4 regions of the Streptomyces sp. NPDC048270 genome follow, and region 1 is predicted to be linked to each of the others. Evidence: riboswitches for the same ligand, from Rfam matches in the RefSeq annotation. Region 1 holds a riboswitch; each other region holds the start of a gene.
What was found. A riboswitch is a leader RNA that binds a small molecule or an ion and turns the genes downstream of it on or off. The one in region 1 is predicted to bind cobalamin.
Positions count from the first base shown of each region.

Region 1 (4,197 bases):
CCGGCCGCGGGGTTGGCACCTGACCGAGCAGCACCTGCGGATCGACGGCCGTCCCGTCCCGGCCCCGCTGGTCGACTTCGGCCTCTACTTCTTCCACTGCGCCCAGCGGCAGATCGACGCCGGCCGCGGCCCGTACTTCTCCCTGCCCAAGCTGGAGAACCGGTACGAGGCACGCCTGTGGAACGACGTCTTCCTGACGGCCCAGGAACTCCTCGGCATCCCGCGCGGCACCGTCCGCGCCACCGTCCTGATCGAGACGGTCACCGCGGCCTTCGAGATGGAGGAGATCCTCTACGAGCTGCGCGAGCACAGCGCCGGACTGCACGCGGGCCGCTGGGACTACCTCTCCAGCCTCGTCAAGACCTTCGGCCACCGCACGGACTTCCGGCTGCCCGACCGGGCGAAGGTCACCATGACCGCCCCCTTCCTGCGGGCGTACACCGAACTCCTCGTCCGCACCTGCCACAGGCGCGGCGCGCACGCCATCGGCGGCATGGCCGCCCAGGTGCCCGGCAAGGACGCCGGGGCGAACACCGCGGCCCTCGCCAGGGTCCGCCTCGACAAGGAGCGCGAAGCCGAGGACGGTTTCGACGGCTCGTCGGTCGCCCACCCCGGACTCGTCCCCCTCTGCCGCGAGGTGTTCGACAGAGTGCTCGCAGACCGGCCGCACCAGCTCGAGCGCCTGCGCCAGGACGTCCACGTCACCGCCGCCGCACTGCTGTCGGTCCGGCGCAGCGGCGGCCCGCCCACCCCCGAAGGCGTCCGCGCCAACGTCCGCGTCGCCCTGCGGTACTTCGACGCCTGGCTGCGCGGCACCGGAGCCGTCGCCCTCGACGGGCTGATGGAGGACGCGGCCACCGCGGAGATCGCCCGCGTGCAGCTCTGGCAGTGGCTGCGCCACCGCAGCACGGACCAGGCGGCCGTACGCACACTCCTCGACGCCGCCTGCGCGGCGCTCGCCGAGGAGCAGCCGCAAGCCCTGGTCGCCGAGGCCCGCGCCGTCTTCGAGCGCACCGTGTTCGAGCGGGAGCTGCCCGCCTTCTTCACCCCCGACGCGTACATCCGCCACCTGGTCCGTCCGGAGGCCCGCTCATGAGCACCGCGGTCCCGATCCCCGCACCCGTTCCCGCACCCGCCGAGGGAGGCATCCGCCGGGTCGGCATCGTCGGCGGCGGCCAGATGGGCGCCGGGATCGCCGAGGTCTGCGCCCGCGCCGGCCTCGACACCGTGGTCTACGAGGCCGACGCCACCGGGGCCCGCGCCGCCCGCGAACGCGTGGCCGTGTCCCTCGAACGCGCCGTCCAGCGCGGCAAACTGGACCGGCTCACCGCCGAGGACGCCCTCGCCCGGCTCGTCTTCTCGGGCAGCCTCGACGACCTCGCCGACCGGCAGCTCGTCATCGAGGCCGTCGTGGAGAACCCGGAGGTCAAGGAGGAGGTCTTCACGGCCCTCGACAAGATCGTCGAGGATCCGGCCGCGGTCCTCGCGACGAACACCTCCGCCCTCCCCGTCATGCGCCTCGCGATGGCCACCGGCCGCGCGGACCGCGTCGTGGGCCTGCACTTCTTCAACCCCGTACCCGTCCTGCCGCTGGTCGAGATCGTCTCCTCCCTGCACACCACCCGCGAGACCGCCGAGCGGGTGGAGGCCTTCGCCCGCGACAGCCTGGGCAAGACCGCCATCCGCTCCCAGGACCGGGCCGGCTTCGTCGTCAACGCCCTGCTCGTCCCGTACCTGCTCTCGGCCGTCCGGATGGCCGAGTCCGGCTTCGCGAGCGCCGCCGACGTCGACGCCGGCATGGAACTGGGCTGCGCCCACCCCATGGGCCCGCTCAAGCTCGCCGACCTGATCGGACTGGACACGGTCGCGGCCATCGCGCAGTCGCTGTACGAGGAGTTCAAGGAACCCCTCTACGCACCGCCCCCGCTGCTGCGGCGGATGGTCCAGGCGGGGCTGCTGGGCCGCAAGAGCGGCCGCGGCTTCCACACGTACGACCGGCGCTGACGGGAGGAGGGGCGGGGGGTGGCGGGCACGGGGCGGGCCCCGGCGTGGCCCACGTCACCGTCCGGCATGCGGGCCGCTGTACCGCTCCTCCAGAACCTGCGCCTACGCTGATCGGCAGCAGCTGGTTCGCCCCGTCCGCCAGGCGGGATGCGTCGTAAGAGGGAACCCGGTGGGAATCCGGGACTGCCCCGCAGCGGTGAGCGGGAACGACCGCCGTCATACGCACTGGGCCCGGACGGGTCTGGGAAGCGACGGCCACTAGGTGTCTGCCCGAAGGGCAGACGTGCCCGCAAGTCCGAAGACCTGCCCGTTGCCCGCGCACGCACAGCCGTGCGCGGACATCCCGGTGACCTCGTGGGCGGGTCGGCGAACAGATCTCGGACGGTCACGGCGGCGCAGCGCGCCCCGGCGGACCGTCCGGTCCGTGACCCCTTCGCGCCCCACGTCCCGCCACCGGGACTCATGGAGACAAGCTCGCGAAGGAGAGTTCCGTGACAACCGAGTCCGCAGCCGCCGCCGTGGAAGCCACCGTGTACGGCTACCCCCGCCAGGGGCCGAACCGTGAACTGAAGAAGGCCGTCGAGGGCTACTGGAAGGGCCGCGTCAGCGCCGAAGCCCTCCACGAGACCGCCGCGCACCTGCGCCGGGCGAACTGGCTCCAACTGGCCGGCGCCGGCATCACCGAGGTCCCCACCGGCGACTTCTCGTACTACGACCACGTCCTCGACACCAGCGTCATGCTCGGCGCCGTCCCCGACCGCCACCGCGCCGCGTTCGATGCCGACGCCCTCGACGGATACTTCGCCATGGCCCGCGGCACCCAGGACGCGGCGCCGCTGGAGATGACCAAGTGGTTCGACACCAACTACCACTACCTGGTGCCCGAACTCGGGCCCGACACCCGGTTCACCGCCGACTCCACCCGGCAGGTCGCCGCACTGCGGGAGGCCCTGGCCCTGGGCCTCGGGGCCCGCCCGGTCCTGGTCGGCCCCGTCACCTACCTCCTGCTCGCCAAGCCCGCCCCCGGGGTGGCCGAGGACTTCCGGCCGATCACGCTGCTCGACCGGCTGCTGCCCGTGTACGCGCAGGTCCTCGCAGACCTGCGCGCGGCCGGCGCCGAATGGGTCCAGCTGGACGAGCCGGCCCTGGTGCAGGACCGCACCCCGGCCGAACTGGGCACCGCCGCCCGGGCCTACCGCGAGCTCGGCGGCCTGCCCCGGACCCAGCGCCCCCAGCTGCTGGTCGCCACGTACTTCGACCGGCTCGGCGAGGCCCTGCCCGTGCTGGCCAAGGCACCCGTCGAAGGACTCGCCCTCGACTTCACCGAGCGGGCCGCCGCCAACCTCGACGACCTCGCGGCGGCCGGCGGACTGCCCGGCAAGCGCCTGGTCGCGGGCGTGGTCGACGGCCGCAACATCTGGATCAACGACCACGAGAAGTCCCTCACCACCCTCGCCACCCTGCTCGGCCTCGCCGACCGCGTCGACGTCGCCGCCTCCTGCTCCCTCCTCCACGTACCGCTGGACGCGGGCGCCGAACGGGACATCGACCCGCAGATCCGCCGCTGGCTGGCCTTCGCCCGCCAGAAGACCACCGAGATCACCACCCTCGCCCGGGGCCTCGCCTCGGGCACCGGCGCCATCGCGGCCGAACTCGCCGCCAACCGCGCCGACCTGGCCTCCCGGGCGAACTCCGCGATCACCCGCGATCCGGCCGTACGGGCCCGGACCGCGGCCGTCACCGACAGCGACGGCCGCCGCTCCCAGCCCTACGACCGGCGCGCGGCGGCCCAGCGGGCCCACCTGGGGCTGCCGCTGCTGCCCACGACGACCATCGGCTCCTTCCCGCAGACCGCCGAACTGCGCACCGCCCGCGCCGACCTGCGCGCCGGCCGCCTGGACGCCGACGGCTACGACGGCCGCATCGAGGCCGAGATCCGCGAGGTCATCGCCTTCCAGGAGAAGACCGGCATCGACGTCCTCGTGCACGGCGAGCCCGAACGCAACGACATGGTCCAGTACTTCGCGGAGCAGCTCACCGGATACCTGGCCACCCAGCACGGCTGGGTCCAGTCCTACGGCACGCGCTACGTGCGCCCGCCGGTCCTGGCCGGGGACATCTCCCGCCCCGAGCCGATGACCGTGCGGTGGACGGCGTACGCGCAGTCCCGGACGGCCAAGCCGGTCAAGGGCA
Region 1 covers NZ_JBEZLV010000007.1:63,173-67,369, reverse strand. Annotated here, with positions in the region: gene aceB (malate synthase A) at 1-1,096, shown strand, start outside; gene AB0D66_RS09225 (3-hydroxybutyryl-CoA dehydrogenase) at 1,093-2,004, shown strand; cobalamin riboswitch at 2,110-2,330, shown strand; gene metE (5-methyltetrahydropteroyltriglutamate--homocysteine S-methyltransferase) at 2,496-4,197, shown strand, end outside.

Region 2 (4,197 bases), on a different contig from region 1:
AACGGGGTACGGGCCGCCGCCATGTCGATCAGGCCGCGCTGCGGGATCTCCCACGCCGTGCGGTACAGCTCGCGCACCTCGGCCGGGATCCAGCCGAAGCCCTGCACCGAGCCGGACGCGTCGCGCAGCGCCTCGCGGGTCTGCGCGTCCCACACGCCGAGCTGCTTCAGCTCCTCCACCAGGTAGGCGTTGACCTGGAGGAACTCACCGCTCAGCGTCTCGCGCTTGAAGAGGTTGGAGACCTGCGGCTCGATGCACTCGTACACGCCCGCGATCGAGGCGATCGTCGCCGTCGGGGCGATGGCCAGGAGCAGCGAGTTGCGCATGCCGGTCTTCGCGACCCGGGCGCGCAGCGCCTCCCAGCGCTCCGGCCAGTTCAGCTCCACGTCGTAGTGGTCCGGGTGCAGGACGCCGCGGGCGGTGCGGGTCTGCTCCCAGGCCGGCAGCGGGCCGCTGCGCTCGGCGAGGTCGCAGGAGGCCTCGTACGCGGCCAGCATGATGCGCTCGGAGAGCTTGGTGGACAGGGCCTTCGCCTCGGGGGAGTCGAAGGGCAGCTTCAGCTTGAAGAAGACGTCCTGGAGGCCCATCGCGCCCAGGCCCACCGGGCGCCAGCGGGCGTTGGAGCGGCCGGCCTGCTCGGTCGGGTAGAAGTTGATGTCCACCACGCGGTCGAGGAAGGTCACGGCGGTGCGGACGGTCTCGTCCAGGCGCTCCCAGTCGATCCCCCCGTCCACCACGAAGGCGCCCATGTTGACCGAGCCGAGGTTGCAGACGGCCGTCTCGCCGTCGTTGGTGACCTCGATGATCTCGGTGCACAGGTTGGAGGAGTGGACGACGGTGCCCGGCTCGGCGGTCTGGTTCGCCGTGCGGTTGGAGGCGTCCTTGAAGGTCATCCAGCCCTGGCCGGTCTGCGCGAGGGTGCGCATCATCCGGCCGTACAGGTCGCGGGCGGGCATGGTCTTGCGGGCCAGGCCCGCCGATTCGGCCTTGCGGTAGGCGGCGTCGAACGCGTCGCCCCACAGGTCGACGAGCTCGGGCACGTCGGCCGGGGAGAACAGCGACCAGTCGGCGTCGGCGTTGACCCGGCGCATGAACTCGTCCGGCACCCAGTGGGCCAGGTTCAGGTTGTGCGTACGGCGCTGGTCCTCGCCGGTGTTGTCGCGCAGCTCCAGGAACTCCTCGATGTCCGCGTGCCAGGTCTCCAGGTAGACGGCGGCGGCGCCCTTGCGGCGGCCGCCCTGGTTCACGGCGGCGACGGAGGCGTCGAGGGTCTTCAGGAACGGCACGATGCCGTTGGAGTGGCCGTTGGTGCCGCGGATCAGCGAACCGCGGGCGCGGATGCGGGAGTACGACAGGCCGATGCCGCCGGCGTGCTTGGAGAGTCGGGCGACCTGGTGGTAGCGGTCGTAGATCGAGTCCAGCTCGTCCAGCGGGGAGTCCAGCAGGTAGCAGGAGGACATCTGCGGGTGGCGGGTGCCGGAGTTGAAGAGCGTGGGGGAGGACGGCAGGTAGTCGAGGCGGCTCATCAGCCGGTAGAGCGAGGCCACTTCCTCGACGGCCTGCACGGACTCGTCCTCGGCCAGACCGCACGCCACGCGCAGCATGAAGTACTGCGGGGTCTCGATCACCTGGCGGGTGATCGGGTGGCGCAGCAGGTAGCGGCTGTGCAGGGTGCGCAGGCCGAAGAAGCCGAAGCGGTCGTCGGCACCCTCGGCGAGGGTGTGCTCCACCAGCGCGTCCAGGCGGCTCGCGTGGGTCCGGACGAACTCGGCCGTGCGGTCGGCGATGAGGCCCTCGCGGTGGCCGACCCCGACGGAGGCCGAGAAGGAGGTGGAGCCCTGGCCCGCGGCCTCGTCGCGCACCGCCAGCGTCAGCAGCCGCGCGGCGAGCCTCGAGTACGCGGGGTCCTCGGAGATCAGGCCGGCGGCGGCCTCGGTGGCCAGCCCGCGCAGTTCGGCCTCGTCGGCGGCGGCGCTGCGACCGCGCAGCGCGGCGGCGGCGACCCGGCCGGGGTCGGTGTCGGGGAGGTCCGCCGTCAGTTCGGTGAGGGTACGCAGCAGCGTGGCCCCCGGGCCCTCGGTGTTGTCGCCAGAAACGGACTCGGCGCGCGGTGCGGAAGGCGCGATGGTCACGGCGGGAGCTCTCCCTCGCTCGGCCCGGATCGACGGCGGGCGGGCACGGGGAGGCGCATGCGGGCGTGGCAGGAACGCGTACACCGCATGGCGTCCACCGGCCCAACCGCGAGGCCCGGACGTATCGGCACCCGGTTCGGTCGACCCGGGCGCACCGTCGGCAGGTCCTCGGACTTCATGTCCGGTAGCCGGACACTTCATACCGTTGCGGGACAGTTCCGGATTCGCACCGGATTCCCCTGCGGCGACAGCAGGCATGAGCATACATGTGGGGGGCCGCCGTTGCGTGACCCCCCACATGTTGTGTCGGTGTGGCTACAGCTCCAGACGGTACGTGAGCAAGGTGAGCCCGGGAACCGGCGCCCAGTCCCGCTCCGGCGTACGGACGAAACCGAGCCGCTCGTAGATCCGCTGGGCCCCGGTCATGCCGCGCTGGGTGGACAGCACCAGGTGCGTGACGCCCGACAGCTCCCGCGCACGGGCCGCGCACGCCCGCACCAGCGCCTCGCCGGCGCCGCGTCCCCGCGCCTCGCGGGAGACGGCCAGCATCCGGAACTCGGCCTCGCCGGGCCCGGCTATGTCGGCCAGCGGGCTGCCGGGCGGCGCGAAGGTCACCCCGCCGAGCAGGGCCCCCTCCTCGACGGCCACGAGCACCTCCCCGTCGGCGGCCCGTCCGGCGACATCGCGCAGCACCGCCGCGTAGAACGCCTCGCCGGAGCCCAGCAGGCCGTCGCCCAGATAGGCCTGCGCGGTGATCTCACCCAGCTGCTCGTACTCGGCGGGCAGCGCCGCCCTGATCACGATGTCCATGGGGTCGAGTGTGCCGGACGGGTGCCGGTGCCCGGCGCTATCGTCGGAGGCAGCACCGTCGATGAAGGTGAGTGAGGCATGACCGCGATGACCGACCGTCCCCACATGCCGACTGAGGACTTCGAAGCCGTCGCACGCGTAGCGGCCAAGGAGAGGGAGGGGACGCGGCTCGAATTCATCGACGGGGTTATCAGGAGCAAGGCCATGCCGGACGGCGACCACCAGATGATCATCCAGTGGCTGACGCGGCTCTGCATGCAGCACCGGCCGGAGCTCTGGCTCCATGGGGGACAGGGGATCAAGGCTCAGGCGTACCGGGACGGGCGAGCCATCCCGGACGCGGTGCTGGCGCCTTCCCAAGCCTTCGCGGGGCAGGGCGACTGGGTCGACCCCGCTCCGATCCTCATGGCCGTCGAGGTGACCTCGTGGGATTCGGATACCCACCAGCGGGATCATGTCGAAAAGCCTCGCGCCTACGCGGAGTCCGGCATCCCCGTCTACCTCCTGATCGACCGGGCCAAGTGCGAGGTCTCCGTCTACAACCAGCCCAACGGCCGACGTTACGAGGGCATCCAGGTAGTGCCGTACGGCACGGACATTGCGCTGCCCGACCCCGTCGGGATCACACTCCAGACCGAGGTACTCAAGGACTGGGTACGCTGAACAGCCCGAAGGCCCCGCCGGGATGGCGGGGCCTTCGGTACGTGCGGGGCTCAGCAGCAGCCGAAGCCCTCCCGCGGGTCCGCCTCGCGGGCGTCCGTACGGGCCCGTTCGAACGCGCGGCGGGTCGGGACCTCCGCGTCCGGGTCGTGGGAGCGGGCGTGGGCGACGTACCGGTCGTAGGCCGCCTCACCCGAGAACTCCCGTACGAAGTACCGCGCCCTCGCCAGTGCGCTGCGCAGGCTCATCAGGCCACCGGCTCCTTGACCTGCCCGCCGCCCGAGTCCAGGCCCGCCGCGGCGAGCTCGGCCTTCTCCTCGGCCGTCGGGAACAGCCCCGCCGGCGCGACGATCCTGGACTCGCTCCACGGGACCTCGGCCAGCTTCGCCGACTCCGGGTTGCTGATCGCCTTGAAGCAGGTCCGGGCCGCGTCGGCCAGCACGATGATGATCAGCACCGCGAACAGGGCGCACAGCACCCCGTCCACCGTGGCGTTGGTGACCACCGTGTGCATCTCGTCCATGTTCTTGGCGGGCGGAAGCACCTTGTCGGCGTCGATGCCCGCCTGGTACTTGTCGCGCTGGGCGAAGAAGCC
Region 2 covers NZ_JBEZLV010000003.1:64,498-68,694, forward strand. Annotated here, with positions in the region: gene AB0D66_RS03580 (ribonucleoside-diphosphate reductase subunit alpha) at 1-2,132, opposite strand, end outside; cobalamin riboswitch at 2,274-2,403, opposite strand; gene AB0D66_RS03585 (GNAT family N-acetyltransferase) at 2,448-2,942, opposite strand; gene AB0D66_RS03590 (Uma2 family endonuclease) at 3,021-3,605, shown strand; gene AB0D66_RS03595 (YbdD/YjiX family protein) at 3,656-3,850, opposite strand; gene AB0D66_RS03600 (carbon starvation CstA family protein) at 3,850-4,197, opposite strand, start outside.
Region 2: another riboswitch for cobalamin. It lies ahead of AB0D66_RS03580 (ribonucleoside-diphosphate reductase subunit alpha); the one in region 1 lies ahead of metE (5-methyltetrahydropteroyltriglutamate--homocysteine S-methyltransferase).

Region 3 (4,197 bases), on a different contig from region 1:
TGACGCACCCCAAGAGCGAGCACGCCTACGAGAAGATCTGGAGCGACTCCGTAGCCGACCTCGCCGAAGAGCACGGCGTACCGGTGCTCATCCGCAACCGCCCCGACGACGACGAGCTGTTCGAGCGCCTCAAGGAGGCCGACCCGGACATCATCGTGGCCAACAACTGGCGGACGTGGCTCCCTCCCCGGGTCTTCAACCTCCCCCGCCACGGCACCCTGAACGTGCACGACGCGCTGCTGCCGAAGTACGCCGGCTTCTCCCCGCTGATCTGGGCGCTCATCAACGGCGAGACCGAAGTGGGCGTCACCGCCCACATGATGAACGACGAACTCGACGCCGGCGCCATCGTGCGGCAGGAAGCCGTGCCGGTGGGGCCCCGCGACACCGCCACGGACCTCTTCCACCGGACCGTCGACCTCATCGCCCCGGTCGTCGTGGGCGCGCTGGACGCCATCGCCTCCGGCCAGGCGCGGTTCACCGATCAGGACCGGTCCCAGGCGAGCTTCTTCCACAAGCGGTCCGTCGAGGACAGCCGCATCGACTGGAACTGGCCCGCGGCCGACCTGGACCGCCTGGTCCGCGCCCAGTCCGAGCCGTACCCGAGCGCCTTCACCTTCCACAAGGGCAAGCGGCTCGAGGTCCTGGCCGCGGTCGTGTCCGAGGGCCGCTACGGCGGCACGCCGGGGCGCGTCTTCTACCGCGAGGGCGAGGGCGTGGTGATCGTCGCGGGCGCCGACGCCCGTACCGGCCGCAACCACGGGCTGGCCATCACCCGGGTGCGCACCGAGGACGGCCGGGAGCTGCCCGCGGCCGAGCACTTCACCTCCATGGGCGGATACCTGACCCAGCGGCCCTGACCCCGGGGGCCGGCCGGTTCCCGTGACCGCTGCCCGCGCGGGCAGCGGTCACGGCGTCGTGCGGGGTGCGGGCAGGGTGAGCCGGGTGGCGGGATCGGCGGGCGGCAGGCCGATGGGGTCGGCGCCGTCGTGGTCGCGGGCGGCGTCCGCGAGCGGGCGGGTGCGTTCGGCCGCGCGGGCCATCCACGGCCAGATCTCGAAGGCCGCGGCGGGCGGCGCCGTCGCGCGCCCGGGCCCGCTGATCCACGTCGTCAGGGTGAACCGGCTGTCGGCGAACAGCCCGCTGGCGCACGTGGACGGGACGACCTCGTGGTAGGCGCTGGCCGGGAAGAACACGATGGTGTCGTGCTCGGGCTCGATCGTGCGGTAGGAGTCCGCCGGCCTGGCCCCGCCCTCGTTCAGCACGGTGTCGTACAGCCGCAGCCGTCCGCCGTCGAAGCCGCGGGGCCGGCGGTGCAGGTAGTACACCGCCGACACGGCCGTGCCGACGTCGCGGACCCGTGAGGCGTCGGTGTGCATGCCGTAGTGGCCGCCTTCGCCGTGCGCCGTCAGGACGGTCAGGGTCTGCGTGAGCGCGGTCCGGTGGCCGAGGACCTCCTGGACGAGCGGCAGGCAGTCCGCGAGGTGCGCGCTGAACACGGCGCTGGTCACGGGGAGTACGAGGGAGCTGCGGCCCTTGTGGGAGACCTGGCCCGACAGCGGGTCGAGGACCGTCCCCGCGTTGAAGTCGGCCTGCCGGGAGATCGCGTACTCCAGTAGGGTGGCGGCGCGCTCGGCGCCGAGGAAGTTCTCGAAGCGGCAAACGGGGGCCGCCACCACAGGAGCGGTGGACCACTGGTCGGAGGGGGGCAGGGCATCGGTACCGATTTCCCTGGACGCGGCCGGTTCCATCGCGTATCCACTCATGGCCCGGAACCGTACGCGGGGCCGCCGAAGCCGTCGAAGGAGCACGCGGGGCGCACGGGAGTACGCCGCCACGCCGGTACCCCGCCCCGCCCGGCGGTCGCCGGGCCAGGGCCCCCGCTGCCGCCCGGGGCCGGTCCGCCCGCGCCCACGGCACCGGACGGAGGGCTGGTCAGGCCGGTGATGGCGCCGGGTAGGGTGTGAGCGCAGCTGGTTCGCCCCGTCCGCCAGGCGGGATGCGTCGCAAGAGGGAACCCGGTGGGAATCCGGGACTGCCCCGCAGCGGTGAGCGGGAACGACCGCCGTCATACGCACTGGAGCCGGAACCGGTTCCGGGAAGCGACGGCCACTAGGTGCCCGCCGGGAGACCGGCAGGCGTGTCCGCGAGTCCGAAGACCTGCCACTGCCCGCATGCCGAAACGTCATGCGGGGTGCCGGAGAAGACTCTCCGGGGCCTTTCTGCCGCGACTCGCGAAGGAGAGTTGACGTGGCCGACCAGACCGCTGCCGCCGTGAGGTGCGTCGCCAAGAACCCGGGCGACTCCCGGGTGACGCTCGCCCACATCATGAGCGAGCACGACACCAACCTCTACGGCACCATCCACGGCGGCGTGGTGATGAAGCTCATCGACGACGCCGCCGCTGCCGCCGCCGGACGCCACGCCGACGGCCCCGCCGTCACCGTGGCCGTGGACGGGATGGCGTTTCTGGCACCGGTGCGCGCCGGTGACCTGCTCAGCGTCGACGCCGAGCTGGTACGCGCCGGCCGGACGTCGATGACGGTCGGCGTGCGCGTCGGGGCCGAGCGCTGGAACGCCTCGGGCCCCACCACGCAAGTGGCCACCGCCCGACTGACCTTCGTCGCCGTCAACGCCGAGGGCGAGCCGCGTCCCGTCCCCACCCTCGACGTCCCCGGGGCGCTTCCCTCGTAGGCGAAGGGCCGTACGCCCGGGGGCCCGTGAGGCTCCCGTCCGCGAACGGCCCCGGTGCGGCGCGGACATGCCTCCTCAGGTCCGGAACCGCGTGGCGCGAGCCGCCGTACGCGCCCCCCGTGCGCCCCTGCACGCCATCCCCACCCCTCGACGACCGTGCGCGGTTCCCCCCGGGCCGGCCGCACGCTCCCTCCCGACCGGCGCCGGTCGGCCCGGCCTGCGCCGAGCCGAGCCGAACCGAGCCGCCCCGGCCTGCCGCCGGCACGGCGCGAAGACCGTCCGACGCATCCGATCCGTCCATCCGATCCGTCCCGTCCATCCGATCCGTCCCGTCCATCCGATCCATCCGCGGTGAGAGGACCACCCATGCCCCGCATCCACCCCAAATCCCTGCTGTCCGCCCTCGCCACAGCCCTGTTGATATCCGGCTGCGGGGGCGCCGCCACGCCCTCCGCCGCCCCGCAGGCGGCTGCCGGCGTCAAGGGATTCCCGCTCACGGTCGACAACTGCGGCGTGAGCACGACCTATCAGCGCCCCCCGCAGCGCGCCGTCTCGCTGAACCAGCACGCCACCGAGGTCATGCTGGCCCTCGGCCTGGAGAAGTCGATGGTGGGCACCGGCTACCTCGACGACAAGATCCTGCCCGACTACCAGGCCGCCTACGACGGCGTGAAGGTCATCTCCGAGGAGTACCCCTCCTTCGAGGCGCTCCTGGAGGCCGAGCCCGACTTCGTCTACGGCGGGTGGAAGTCCACCTTCGACGAGAAGGAGGGGCGCGGCCGGGCCGCCTTCACCAAGGCCGGGATCAACACCCACCTCAACACCGAGGAATGCCCCACCGGACCGGTGAACGCGGCCTCCATGGACGAGGAGATCCGCACCCTCGGCAAGATCTTCGGCGTGCCCGAGCGGGCCGAGGAGCGGCTGGCGGCCCTGCACGCCACCCTCGACAAGGTCGAGGCCCAGCTCTCCGGCGTCACCCCGGTCAAGCTCTTCGTGTACGACAGCGGCGACAAGACGGCCTTCACCGCGGGCGGCAAGGGCATCGGCAACGACATGATGCGGCGGGCCGGCGGGGAGAACCTCTTCGCCGACCTGGACAAGGCCTTCGGCGACGTCTCGTTCGAGCAGGTCGCGCAGCGCGCCCCCGAGGCCATCGTCATCTACGACTACGGCGACCAGTCCGTCGAGGACAAGAAGAAGTTCCTGCTCGCCCACCCGGCGCTGAAGGACGTGCCCGCGATCAAGAACCAGCGGTTCGCGGTGCTGCCCCTGTCCTCCACGGTGCTCGGCGTGCGGATGCCCGCGGCCGTCGAGTCGCTGGCGAAGCAGCTCCACCCCGGCCGGGTCCGGTGACCGAGGTGAAGGCCCCGGCCCAGGCGGCCGGCCCCCGCGAGGAGGGCCGGCCGCCGGCCGCCGGGCGCCGCCCCGGGATCCCGTACGGCCTGGTGCTGGCCCTCCTGGGCCTGCTCGTGGCCGGCGCCGCGACGGCCGGGATCGCGG
Region 3 covers NZ_JBEZLV010000011.1:106,732-110,928, reverse strand. Annotated here, with positions in the region: gene AB0D66_RS12910 (methionyl-tRNA formyltransferase) at 1-860, shown strand, start outside; gene AB0D66_RS12905 (2OG-Fe(II) oxygenase) at 909-1,766, opposite strand; cobalamin riboswitch at 1,958-2,183, shown strand; gene AB0D66_RS12900 (acyl-CoA thioesterase) at 2,251-2,694, shown strand; gene AB0D66_RS12895 (ABC transporter substrate-binding protein) at 3,061-4,050, shown strand; gene AB0D66_RS12890 (iron ABC transporter permease) at 4,128-4,197, shown strand, end outside.
Region 3: another riboswitch for cobalamin. It lies ahead of AB0D66_RS12900 (acyl-CoA thioesterase); the one in region 1 lies ahead of metE (5-methyltetrahydropteroyltriglutamate--homocysteine S-methyltransferase).

Region 4 (4,197 bases), on a different contig from region 1:
CCTTCCGCGTGTTGGCCAGGCCCCTGGCGAAGACGTCCTCGGCGAAGTCGACGCTCTCGGTGTAGGCGATGTCCAGCTCGACCTTCACGCTCCCGTACGTGGCCGGGCCCCTCTCGACGAGCGGCTGGACGCACTCGACGCCCGGAGCGCCCTGGCCGGCCCGCTTGTTCCGGTCCGCGGCCTCCTCCCGCGCGCCCAGCGGGTCGGCGAGCTCGCCGTACGGGAGGACGTTGCAGATCTCGTCCGTCGCCTTCCACCGGTAGCCGCCCTTCCCGTCCTGCGCGATCTCGCGCTCCGGGTCGCCTCCGCAGGCGGTGGCGGTGGCGGCCAGGACGAGGGCCACGGCGAGCACCGCGTGGCGGGGAAAGCGGGCGAGGCGCATCCGGTTCTCTCCTGTCGGGCGGGGCTGGTGCACCCAACCAGCCTGCCATCAAAGGCAGTTGTGTACCGGTGGAAAACCGGACCGGAACCGGAACTGCGGGATCCATCGCGGCGTCTTAGGCTGTGCCAGCAGTCCCCGTCACTCGAGAATCGAGGGGACGTCATGATCCACCCACGTCTCCGGCAGTTCGTGGCCCTGGTATCCGGCGCTCTGCTCGCCGCCTGCCTCTCCTTCGCCGCCCCTGCCTCGGCCGCCACCGCATCCGCCGCCACCGCATCCGCCACCCAGCCCCAGACCCAGACCCCGCTCGTCGTCAACGCCCGCTGGGGCGGGCACGCCACGTACGACCGGATCGTCATCGACCTGCAGGGGTACGTCCCCGGGGTCACCGTCACCCCCGTCGCGCAGCTGATCTACGACGGGTCCGGCAAGCCCGTGCCGCTCGCCGGGAAGCACTTCCTGGAGATCCGCCTCAACCCCGCCGCCGCGCACAACGACGCCGGGGAGAGCGTCTACCGCGGCCCCAAGCTGCAGAAGATCGGGCTCACCAAGCTCAAGGGCATCGCCATGACCGGCGACTACGAGGGGTACGTCACCTTCGGAGCCGCCTTCGACACCGTGCCCTACTACCGCGCCTACACCCTGCACTCACCCGAACGGCTCGTCGTGGACATCTCCCACACGACGCGGTGAGATGACGGGCCGGGTCCCGGGCGCCGGCCTAGCGGTGCTCGGGGTTCGGGAAGTCGAAGCGGCAGCCCGCGTCCCACAGCGAGCGCTGGTTGCCGTGGGCCGGGATGCCGCCCGTGCGCTTGAGCAGGGCGGCCAGGTGCATCAGGTTCCACGACATGAAGGCAGTGTTCCGGTTGGTGAAGTCGTTCTCGGGGCCGCCCGAGCCCGGGTCGAGGTAGGAGGGCCCGGGGCCCGCCTCGCCGATCCAGCCGGCGTCGGCCTGCGGCGGGATCGTGTAGCCGAGGTGCTGGAGGCTGTAGAGGATGTTCATGGCGCAGTGTTTGACGCCGTCCTCGTTGCCGGTGACCAGCGCGCCGCCGACGCGTCCGTAGTAGGCGTACTGGCCCCGCTCGTTCAGCAGGGAGGAGCAGGCGTAGAGCCGTTCGATGACCTGCTTCATCACGGAGCTGTTGTCGCCGAGCCAGATCGGGCCGCACAGGACGAGGATGTCGGCGTCCATGATCTGGCTGTAGAGGACCGGCCACTGGTCGCTCTCCCAGCCGTGCTCGGTCATGTCCGGCCAGACGCCGGTCGCGATGTCGTGGTCGACGGCGCGGATCAGCGAGGTCCGGACGCCCGCCGCCGCCATGACCGCGCGGCTCTTGTCGATCAGCCCTTCGGTGTTGCTGGCCTCGGGCGAGCGCTTGAGCGTGCAGTTCACGTAGACGGCGGTCAGGTCTGAGTAGTCGTAGTCGGCAGCCACGGTCCCAGCCTGTGCGGGACCGGCCGGGGCCGCCACCGGGCCGCGCCCGTACGGGGCCGCCCGGATCACGGGTGCGGAACGGTTCGGGAGCGGCCCCGGCCGGCCCGCGGCGGTCCGGAACGGCGCGGCGGCCCGGGCGGACCGCGCCGAGCCGGACCGGAACCGGGAACTCCCCTGTCAGGCGCGGCTGTTGGCGGGACTGTGCCGACTCGGTCGCCCAGGGTCACCGACAAGCGGAATCCGGAGACCTCGTGGCCCGTTCGAGACGGGTTGTTACCGGCCCGCGCGGCCGACTAGGGTCAGCGGGCCTTGGTGTTCGGGAAACCGGTGGGAAACCGGTGCGGCCCTCGCCACTGTGATCGGGGAAGTCCGGCTCCACTCTCCCCCTGCCTCCGTCGGGGGGACCCCCAGCGGGAAGCCACTGGGACACCGTGCGGGATTCCGCACGGCCCCGGGAAGGCGGAGCCCGGGCATCAGCACCCGTGAGCCAGGAGACCGGCCGGGGCGCGTTGTCCATCCACGAGGTGCTGGAGAGGTCTCCCCACTCATGCATATTGCCGAGGGGTTCCTACCCCCGTTGCACGCGGTCGCCTGGGGCGCCGCGTCCGCTCCGTTCGTCGTCCACGGCGTCCGGGCCCTCACCCGCGAGGTGAAGGCCAATCCCGAGAGCACGCTCCTGCTCGGTGCGTCCGGAGCGTTCACTTTCGTCCTGTCTGCCCTGAAGATCCCCTCGGTGACGGGAAGTTGCTCCCACCCCACCGGCACCGGGCTCGGGGCCATCCTGTTCAGGCCGCCGATCATGGCGGTGCTCGGCACGATCACCCTGCTCTTCCAGGCGCTGCTGCTCGCGCACGGCGGGCTCACCACGCTCGGCGCCAACGTCTTCTCGATGGCGGTAGCCGGGCCCTGGGCGGGCTACGCCGTCTACCGCCTGCTGCGGAAGTTCGACCTGCCGCTGATGGTGGCGGTGTTCTTCGGCGCGTTCTTCGCCGACCTGGTCACCTACTGCGTGACCTCCGTCCAGCTGGCGCTGGCCTTCCCCGACGCGGCGACCGGCTTCACCGGCGCGCTGGTGAAGTTCGCGGAGATCTTCGCGCTCACCCAGATCCCGCTCGCGGTGAGCGAGGGCCTGCTGACCGTGCTCGTGATGCGCCTGCTGATGCAGTCCAGCAAGTCGGACCTGATCCGGCTCGGCGTCGCCAAGCTCACCGGTTCGAAGAAGCAGCGGGAGGCGGCGGTCTGATGACCAGGAACGCGAAGATCAACACCCTGCTGCTGCTCCTGGTGGCGGCGCTGGCCGTGCTGCCCCTCGCCCTCGGGCTGGGGGACGGCAAGGAGGAGCCGTTCGCGGGCGCCGACGCGCAGGCGGAGGCGGCCATCACCGAGCTGAGGCCCGACTACGAGCCGTGGTTCTCGCCGCTGTACGAACCCCCCTCCGGGGAGATCGAGTCGGCGCTGTTCGCCCTCCAGGCGGCGCTGGGCGCGGGCGTGCTCGCGTACTACTTCGGGGTCCGCAAGGGCCGCCGCCAGGGCGCTGCGGCCGCGGCGGCCACGACGCCCTCCGAGGCCCCCGCCACGGAGTCGTAGGCGGTGCTGCCGATCGACGCGGCGGCGCACAGCAGCCGCTGGCGCCATCGCCACCCCCTGGAGAAGGCGCTGCTGGGGATCGGGCTGACGGTCACCGCGGTGTGCCTTCCCCCCTGGCCGGGCGGGCCGCTCGTCGGGGCGGCCACCCTGTGCGTGCTGCTCGGCCCCGCCGGGGTGGCCGGACGGCAGCTGTGGCGGGCCTTCCGGATCCCGCTCGGCTTCTGCTTCACCGGTGCGCTGCCGCTGCTGGTGGCGGTGGGCGGGCCGGACGGGCTGGTCTCGATGGCCCCCGACGGCCCCCGGCAGGCCGCCGATCTGCTGCTGCGCACCTCGGCGGCCTCGCTCGGGGTGCTGCTGTTCGCCTTCACCACCCCGGTCTCGGACGTGCTGCCGCGGCTGGTGCGGGCCGGGGTGCCGGCCCCGGTGGTGGACGTGGCCCTGGTCATGTACCGGATCGGGTTCCTGCTGCTCGACTCCCTGGCCCGGATCCGCCAGGCCCAGGCCGCCCGCCTGGGCACCACCGGCCGGGCGGCGGCGTGGCGTTCGGTGGCCGGGCTCGCCGCGACCTCGTTCGTCCGGGCCTTCGACCGCGCGGCGCGGCTCCAGGCGGGCCTCGCCGGGCGGGGCTACGACGGCGCGCTGCGGGTGCTGGTCCCCGAGTCCTCGCTGTCCTGGCGGTTCCTGGCCTGGTCCGGCGCGCTGCTGGCCGCGCTGGTCGCCGTAACTCTCGCGCTGAAGGAGCTGTACCTGTGAGGCCGTTGGTGGAACTGGTGGGCGCGGGCTACGCGTACGA
Region 4 covers NZ_JBEZLV010000003.1:313,767-317,963, reverse strand. Annotated here, with positions in the region: gene AB0D66_RS04705 (hypothetical protein) at 1-382, opposite strand, end outside; gene AB0D66_RS04700 (hypothetical protein) at 545-1,075, shown strand; gene AB0D66_RS04695 (flavodoxin family protein) at 1,104-1,817, opposite strand; cobalamin riboswitch at 2,111-2,336, shown strand; gene AB0D66_RS04690 (energy-coupling factor ABC transporter permease) at 2,365-3,060, shown strand; gene AB0D66_RS04685 (energy-coupling factor ABC transporter substrate-binding protein) at 3,060-3,404, shown strand; gene cbiQ (cobalt ECF transporter T component CbiQ) at 3,408-4,157, shown strand; gene AB0D66_RS04675 (ATP-binding cassette domain-containing protein) at 4,154-4,197, shown strand, end outside.
Region 4: another riboswitch for cobalamin. It lies ahead of AB0D66_RS04690 (energy-coupling factor ABC transporter permease); the one in region 1 lies ahead of metE (5-methyltetrahydropteroyltriglutamate--homocysteine S-methyltransferase).